One region of the Rhodopseudomonas palustris HaA2 genome, then DNA from elsewhere that is predicted to be linked to it. Evidence: predicted binding sites of a transcription regulator. Region 1 holds the regulator's gene; each other region holds the start of a gene.
What was found. Region 1 encodes PhoB, which activates phosphate uptake and scavenging genes when phosphate is short. Its sites were predicted from a motif close to TGTCATNNANCTGTCAT; they were not measured.

Region 1 (2,266 bases):
TGTCGCTGCTCGAACTCAACGAAGCCACCTGCCACTGGCCGGTCGGCGATCCGTCGAGCCCCGAGTTCTTCTTCTGCGGCGGCAAATCGCTGCCCGGCCTGCCGTATTGCGCGCATCACTCGCGCATCGCCTATCAGCCGGTCGGTGACCGCCGGCGGCAGGCGCCGAAGACGACGCGGTAATCACGCCTCTGCGCGGGGCAATGCCGCCACCGCGCGGCACCCGTTCTGGCCCGGAACGCGCTGCGAGCGTTTCTGCCCGGCACGCGCTCCCGACGGTCCTCGCCCGGCTCGACCGGGCGATCCAGTCACCCGGAGCGCCCGTTCATTCTCACCAACACTCGGGAATACTGGATCCTCCGCTTTCGCGGAGGATGACGGCTGGGGTGTGAATCGGATGCCGTGGGCGTCAAAACCCGTAGCCCGCATGAGCGCAGCGATATGCGGGAGGCACCGCTCGAACCCCGCATGGCGATGCGCTCATGCGGGCTACCGACTTGCTCCTGTTGAAGCGCTTCGCGCTTACTCCACCTTGGCGAAGCGATCGTCGAGCGCGTAGCCGGCGCCGCGCACGGTGCGGATCGGGTCCTGCTCGCGGCCCGGATTGAGCAGCTTGCGCAGACGGCCGATGTGGACGTCGACGGTGCGCTCGTCGATGTAGATGTCGCGGCCCCAGACGCCGTCGAGCAGTTGCTCGCGGCTGAACACCCGGCCGGGATGCTCCAGGAAGAATTCGAGCAGGCGATATTCGGTCGGGCCGAGATCGATCGGCCGGCCGCTGCGCGCGACGCGGCGCTTGTCGCGGTCGAGTTCGAGATCGCCATAGGTCAGCACGGTGGCGAGCCGCTCGGGTGCGGCGCGACGCAGCAGACCCTTCACCCGCGCCAGCAGTTCCGGCACCGAGAACGGCTTGACGATGTAGTCGTCGGCGCCGGTGGCGAGGCCGCGGACGCGTTCGCTCTCCTCGCCGCGCGCGGTCAACATGATGATCGGCAACTGCTTGGTGTCGGTCCGCGCCCGCAGCCGGCGGCACAGTTCGATGCCGGAGAGACCCGGCAGCATCCAGTCCAGCACCACCAGATCCGGCAGCCGCTCCTTCATCCGTGTGTCGGCATCGTCGCCGCGGGCGACGGTTTCGACGTCGTAGCCGTCGGATTCGAGATTGTATCGCAGCAGCGTGGTCAGCGCTTCCTCGTCTTCAACCACCAGAATGCGCGCACCCATGTGTCGTCCTCGTCTTCAGTCGAGCGTATCCGGGATGCGCTCCGCATCCCGCCGTCCTGCGCGTCAGTTGCCCGGCGTCGCGTTGGCGAAAGTCGTCATGTCGCCCTTCGGGCGCTTTTCGAGAAGCTGCTCGCCCTCGACCATGTAGAACACCGTCTCGGCGATGTTGGTGGCGTGATCGCCGATCCGCTCGATGTTCTTGGCGCAGAACATCAGGTGGATGCAGAACGAGATGTTGCGCGGATCTTCCATCATGTAGGTCAAGAGCTCGCGGAACAGCGAGGTGCAGATCGCGTCGACTTCCTCGTCGCCGTTCCACACCACCATCGCGGCCGGCAGGTCGTGCGCGGTGTAGGCGTCCAGCACCGACTTGACCTGCGACTGCACCAGGTCGGTCATGTGCTCGAGGCCGCGGATCAGCTTCAGCGGGTGGAAGTCGCTGTCGATCGCGTTGACCCGCTTGGCGATGTTCTTCGACAGGTCGCCGATCCGCTCGAGATCAGTGGCGACGCGCATCGCGCCGACGATCTCGCGCAGGTCGACCGCCATCGGCTGCCGCCGCGCGATCGTCAGCACGGCGCGCTCCTCGATGACGCGCTGCATCTGGTCGATCTCGGAATCGGCCGCGACGACGCGGGCGCCGAGTGCGACGTCGCGCCGGACCAGCGCGTCGACCGAATCGACGATCTGGCGCTCGGCCAGGCCGCCCATCTCGGCGACCATCCGGGTCAGCTCCTGCAGGTCGCCGTCGAACGCCTTGGTGGTGTGCTCGAAGCCCATATTCATTCTCCTCGCGCCTGGCGCGTCAGCCGAACCGGCCGGTGATGTAGTCCTGGGTGCGCCGGTCGTTCGGCGAGGTGAAGATCTTGTCGGTCGGACCGAATTCGATCAGTTCGCCGAGATACATGAAGGCGGTCGATTCCGAGACGCGCGCCGCCTGCTGCATGTTGTGGGTGACGATGGCGATCGTGTACTCTTCCTTCAACTCGTCGATCAACTCCTCGATCTTCGCGGTCGAGATCGGATCGAGCGCCGAGCACGGC
Region 2 (2,266 bases), 780 kb from region 1:
CTTCGCGACGCCGCCGCCTTTCAGGAAGCGGCGATCGAGCACGCCGTCCATGTTGCCGGGCGCGAACAGGCCGAGCAGTTTTCGCGTGTCGGGCTTGCCGGCCGCGGCCAGCTCGGTCGCACTGGTGGCGACCGCGTAGCCGGCGTCGCGGAACTTCGCCAGATAGTCGACGTCGTCCTTGCGCTTGCCCTGCGCGCTCTTCGGCAGGAAATACGCGGCGCCGCCGCCCATCAGCACGTCGGGACTTGCGGCAAAGAACTGCGCGACGATGTCGTCATACGCGGCGCGACGGCGGGTATGGGCGATCACCGCCGCGGGCGTGGCGTCTTCCACCTCGGTATTGGTGACGATGCCGATCGCAAGTCCCAGCCGCCGCTTCGCCAGCGACGCCAGCGTCTCGACCCTGGGATCGTCGAGCGGGCTCGCGGTGCGGTCGGCATAGACGCCCATCGCATTGACCGCGGCCTTGTGGCCGGTGGCGTAGGCGCTCGCCGCATTGGCGGAATCGGTGATGATCGAATCGCTGCCGGCGGTCGACACCAGCGCCATCTGCGGCATGTCGTCGATCGCCAGCTTGCCGCCGGCGCGGCCTTCCTTGATGCCCTTCGACAGCAATCGCGCAGCGACGCGATGCGCGGGCGACAGCCCGTCGCCGATGAACAGGATGACGTTCTTGGCCTTGCGCGGCCCAGTGTCGTACACCGTCCAGCCGACGCTGCGGCGGTCCGCGCCGTCGCCGGCCTCGACCGTGTAGGCGCCGGGTTTGTCGAGCGCGACGTCGCGCAGCAGCAGCGCCGATTGCGGTCGGCCGTCCTCGCGCGCGATCAGCTCCGGAGCCTTGCCGAACACCGCTGCGGCATCCGTGCCGTTGACGGTCAGCGTCGCCTTGTCGGCGGAGACTTCGCCGGCGAATTCGACCTTGAGATCGAACCGGGCGCCGGCCAGAATTTCGGCGCGGTCGATCGGATAGATCGTCTGCGCCGCGGCGAACGAAGTCGACACCAGCAAGGCAAAAAAGGTCGTGGCGAAACGCATCATGGGAACGGCTCCAAATCGGAGCGCGGACCGTATGAGCGGCAAATGACGGTTCGATGACGGTGTTTAGCAGCGGCAGTCATTCCGGGACGCGCGCCTGATCACTACGATTGACCACTTGCGTCATTCCGGGGCGCGCCACCGGGTCCGGCCTTCGGCCGGCCCGATGACAGGCTCCGCGCGAGCCCGGAATCCCGAACTGTTCTGCGTCCGACCGCGAGGTGCCCTGAACTTCGGGATTCCGGGTTCGCCCGCAGCTTCGCTGCGTGCGCCCCGGAATGACGTTGAAGGTGGGCCGCCTCAGCCCTTGTCGTTTTCGAGCTTCGGGATGTGCGAGCCCTCGCCGGCCGACAGCAGGCCGGCCTTGGCGAAGATGTCCAGCTTGGCGCGGGTGTCGGCGATATCGAGGTTGCGCATCGTCAGCTGGCCGATGCGATCGCCCGGCGTGAACGGCGCGTCCTCGACCTTCTCCATGCTGAGCCGCTCCGGCGCATAGGTCAGATTCGGGCTCTGCGTGTTGAGGATCGAGTAGTCGTTGCCGCGGCGCAGCTCGAGCGTGACCTCGCCGGTGATGGCGCGCGCCACCCAGCGCTGCGCCGTCTCGCGCAGCATCAAGGCCTGCGAGTCGAACCAGCGACCCTGATACAGCAGGCGGCCGAGCTTCATGCCGCTGATGCGATACTGCTCGATGGTGTCTTCGTTGTGGATGCCGGTGACGAGACGCTCATAGGCGATGTGCAGCAGCGCCATGCCCGGCGCCTCGTAGATGCCGCGGCTCTTGGCCTCGATGATGCGGTTCTCGATCTGGTCGCTCATGCCGAGCCCGTGCCGGCCGCCGATCGCATTGGCCTCGAGGAACAGCGCGACCGGATCGGCGAACGTCTTGCCGTTCAGCGCGACCGGCTGGCCTTCCTCGAACCGCACCGAGACGGTCTCGGCCTTGACAGCGCAATCCTCGCGCCAGAACGGCACGCCCATGATCGGGACGACGATCCTGATGCCTGAATCGAGGTGTTCGAGATCCTTGGCCTCGTGGGTGGCGCCGAGCAGGTTGCTGTCGGTCGAATACGCCTTTTCCGAACTCATCTTGTAGGCGAAGCCGGCGGCGGTCATGAACGCCGACATTTCGGCGCGGCCGCCGAGCTCGTCGATGAACTGCTGATCGAGCCAGGGCTTGTAGATCCGCAGGTCCGGGTTGGTCAGCAGCCCGTAGCGATAGAACCGCTCGATA
Region 3 (2,266 bases), 2.6 Mb from region 1:
GGACACGATCGCGACCAGCACCAGCGCCAGCAGGAAGCCGACCAGCGGCGACAGCACGATCGCCAGCAGCGCCTTGGACAAGCCGCTCCACAGCGCCGCCGACAGCCCGGCCTTGGCGAGGCCGGCGCCGAGCAGCCCGCCGATCAGCGCGTGCGACGAGCTCGACGGAATCCCGAGCCCCCAGGTGACGACGTTCCAGACGATCGCGCCGACCAGCGCTGCGAAAATCACCGAAGCGTCGATCACGCTCGGCTCGATGATGCCGGTGCCGATGGTGTTGGCGACGTGCAGGCCGAACACCAGGAAGGCGATGAAATTGAAGAACGCCGCCCAGAACACGGCGTATTGCGGCCGCAGCACCCGGGTCGAGACGATGGTGGCGATCGAATTGGCGGCGTCGTGCAGGCCGTTCAGAAAGTCGAACAGCAGGGCGACGGCGATCAATCCGACCAGAATCGGCAGTCCGATCGAAGCATCCACAATGCGGCCCTGCCCTAGACTTGCTCGATGACGATGCTGTTGATCTCGTTGGCGACGTCGTCGAACCGATCGGCGACCTTCTCGAGATGGTCGTAGATTTCGGCGCCGACGATGAAGTCCATGGCGTTGGCGTCGCGGTGCTTGAGGAACAGCTCCTTCAGGCCGATGTCGTGCAGATCGTCGACGCGACCCTCGAGCTTGGTGATCTCCTCGGTCATCGCCGTCAGCATCTGCAGATTCCGGCCGATCGATTTCATCAGCGGCAACGCCTTGCCGACCAGATTGGCGCTTTCGACCAGCAGCGTCCCGATCTCGCGCATCGGCGGCTCGAATTCGCGGACCTCGAACAGGATCACCGCCTTGGCGGTCTGCTGCATCTGGTCGATGGCGTCATCCATCGAGGTGATCAGGTTCTTGATGTCGACGCGGTCGAACGGGGTGATGAAGGTGCGGCGCACCGCGGTCAGGACCTCGCGGGTGATGCCGTCGGCCTCGGCCTCGAAATGGCTGACGCGTTGGCAATGCACCAGCGTCTCGTCGCCGCCTCGCAGCATGTCCTGCAACGCCAGGCCCCCCTTGACGACCGTCTGGGCGTGGCGGTCGAACAGGTCGAAAAACCGTTCCTCCCTCGGCAGAAGGGCTCGAAAGTAGCGCAACATTTAGAGTTATCCGATTGACGGGACTGGGGCCCGGGCGCTGCCCGCGTCACAGGAACGTCATAAATCATTTCGGGCGATGGCAGGCAACCGCCCATTCGCAAGACGCGCAACCCGGCGATGGGGTGCAAATTTTTCGACATTCGCCCACCTGCAGACGCCGACACCGCGACGCCGCGCCCCGCCGCCCGGGTTCGCGCCCGGTGCGAATCACTTGAAGGCGTCCAGCCGTGTCGGCTGCCGAACACGCGATCCGCAACGGTATCGGGGGGCAGAACATGATCCCGTCAACGACACCTCACAGGAATTTTTTGAGGCCGATACGCGCCACGATCGCTGCCGTCTCGGCGACCGAGTTCTCGCCTGACTATCGCGACTTAGCAGTCATTGTTGAGCCGAGCTGAGAACAGATCGGCGGCGGCCGTCCGCCGCACTGCGTATTGAATTGTCGGACGCTCTGTTAGACTCGCATCGACCTGTCACTTCGAACCGCGGCGCACATCACCGCAGAATTTGGGCGGCCATGATTCAACGTGCACTTGGTGTCATCGCCGGCGTCGATCGCAAGACGCTCTCGACCTGCCCGGCCTCGGACAAGCTGTGGGCCGCGCATCTCGGCGCCTCGCTCTGCCTGTCCTTCATCGTCGTGCTCGGCGTCTCGTATCACGCCACCGGCTACATGATCGCGAGCGTTTGGACCCGGCTGCTGGTCTCCGGCGTGATCGCGCTCACCGTGCTGATGTTCGACCGCGCGCTGTGCCAATCGGACTGGTTCTATCAGGGCACGCTGTGGAATACCGCGCCGATCCAGTCGAGCGCCGAAGCCAGGCAGACCGCGTGGCGCTTCGTCCGGGTCGGCATCCGCCTGTTGATGTCGTTCGGGCTGGCTTGGGTGATCGCGATGTTCCTGGAACTGGCGATCTTCTCCGGCACCATCAACGAGAAGATCGAGGCCGACCGCGTCGCCGCCAATCAGCCGATCTATGCGAAAATCGCGCAATACGAAGCCGGGCTGAATGCCGAGTCCGCCCGTCGGCAGGCCGGCATCGACGCGCTGCAGGCACTGCACCGCGATGCCCTCACCGAAACTCCGGCTGCGGAGCCGAACCTCCAGACCCGCAACGACGACA

Region 2: the regulator PhoB is predicted to act here: its motif matches at 1,081-1,097, upstream of RPB_RS00445 (alkaline phosphatase).
Region 3: the regulator PhoB is predicted to act here: its motif matches at 1,184-1,200, upstream of RPB_RS15940 (DUF47 domain-containing protein).

Annotation. Positions count from the first base shown of each region.
Region 1 covers NC_007778.1:873,486-875,751, reverse strand. Annotated here, with positions in the region: gene RPB_RS03975 (GcrA family cell cycle regulator) at 1-182, shown strand, start outside; gene phoB (phosphate regulon transcriptional regulator PhoB) at 522-1,223, opposite strand; gene phoU (phosphate signaling complex protein PhoU) at 1,287-2,003, opposite strand; gene pstB (phosphate ABC transporter ATP-binding protein PstB) at 2,029-2,266, opposite strand, start outside.
Region 2 covers NC_007778.1:95,480-97,745, forward strand. Annotated here, with positions in the region: gene RPB_RS00445 (alkaline phosphatase) at 1-1,038, opposite strand, end outside; gene argG (argininosuccinate synthase) at 1,336-2,266, opposite strand, start outside.
Region 3 covers NC_007778.1:3,617,554-3,619,819, forward strand. Annotated here, with positions in the region: gene RPB_RS15935 (inorganic phosphate transporter) at 1-480, opposite strand, end outside; gene RPB_RS15940 (DUF47 domain-containing protein) at 495-1,139, opposite strand; gene RPB_RS15945 (DUF4407 domain-containing protein) at 1,660-2,266, shown strand, end outside.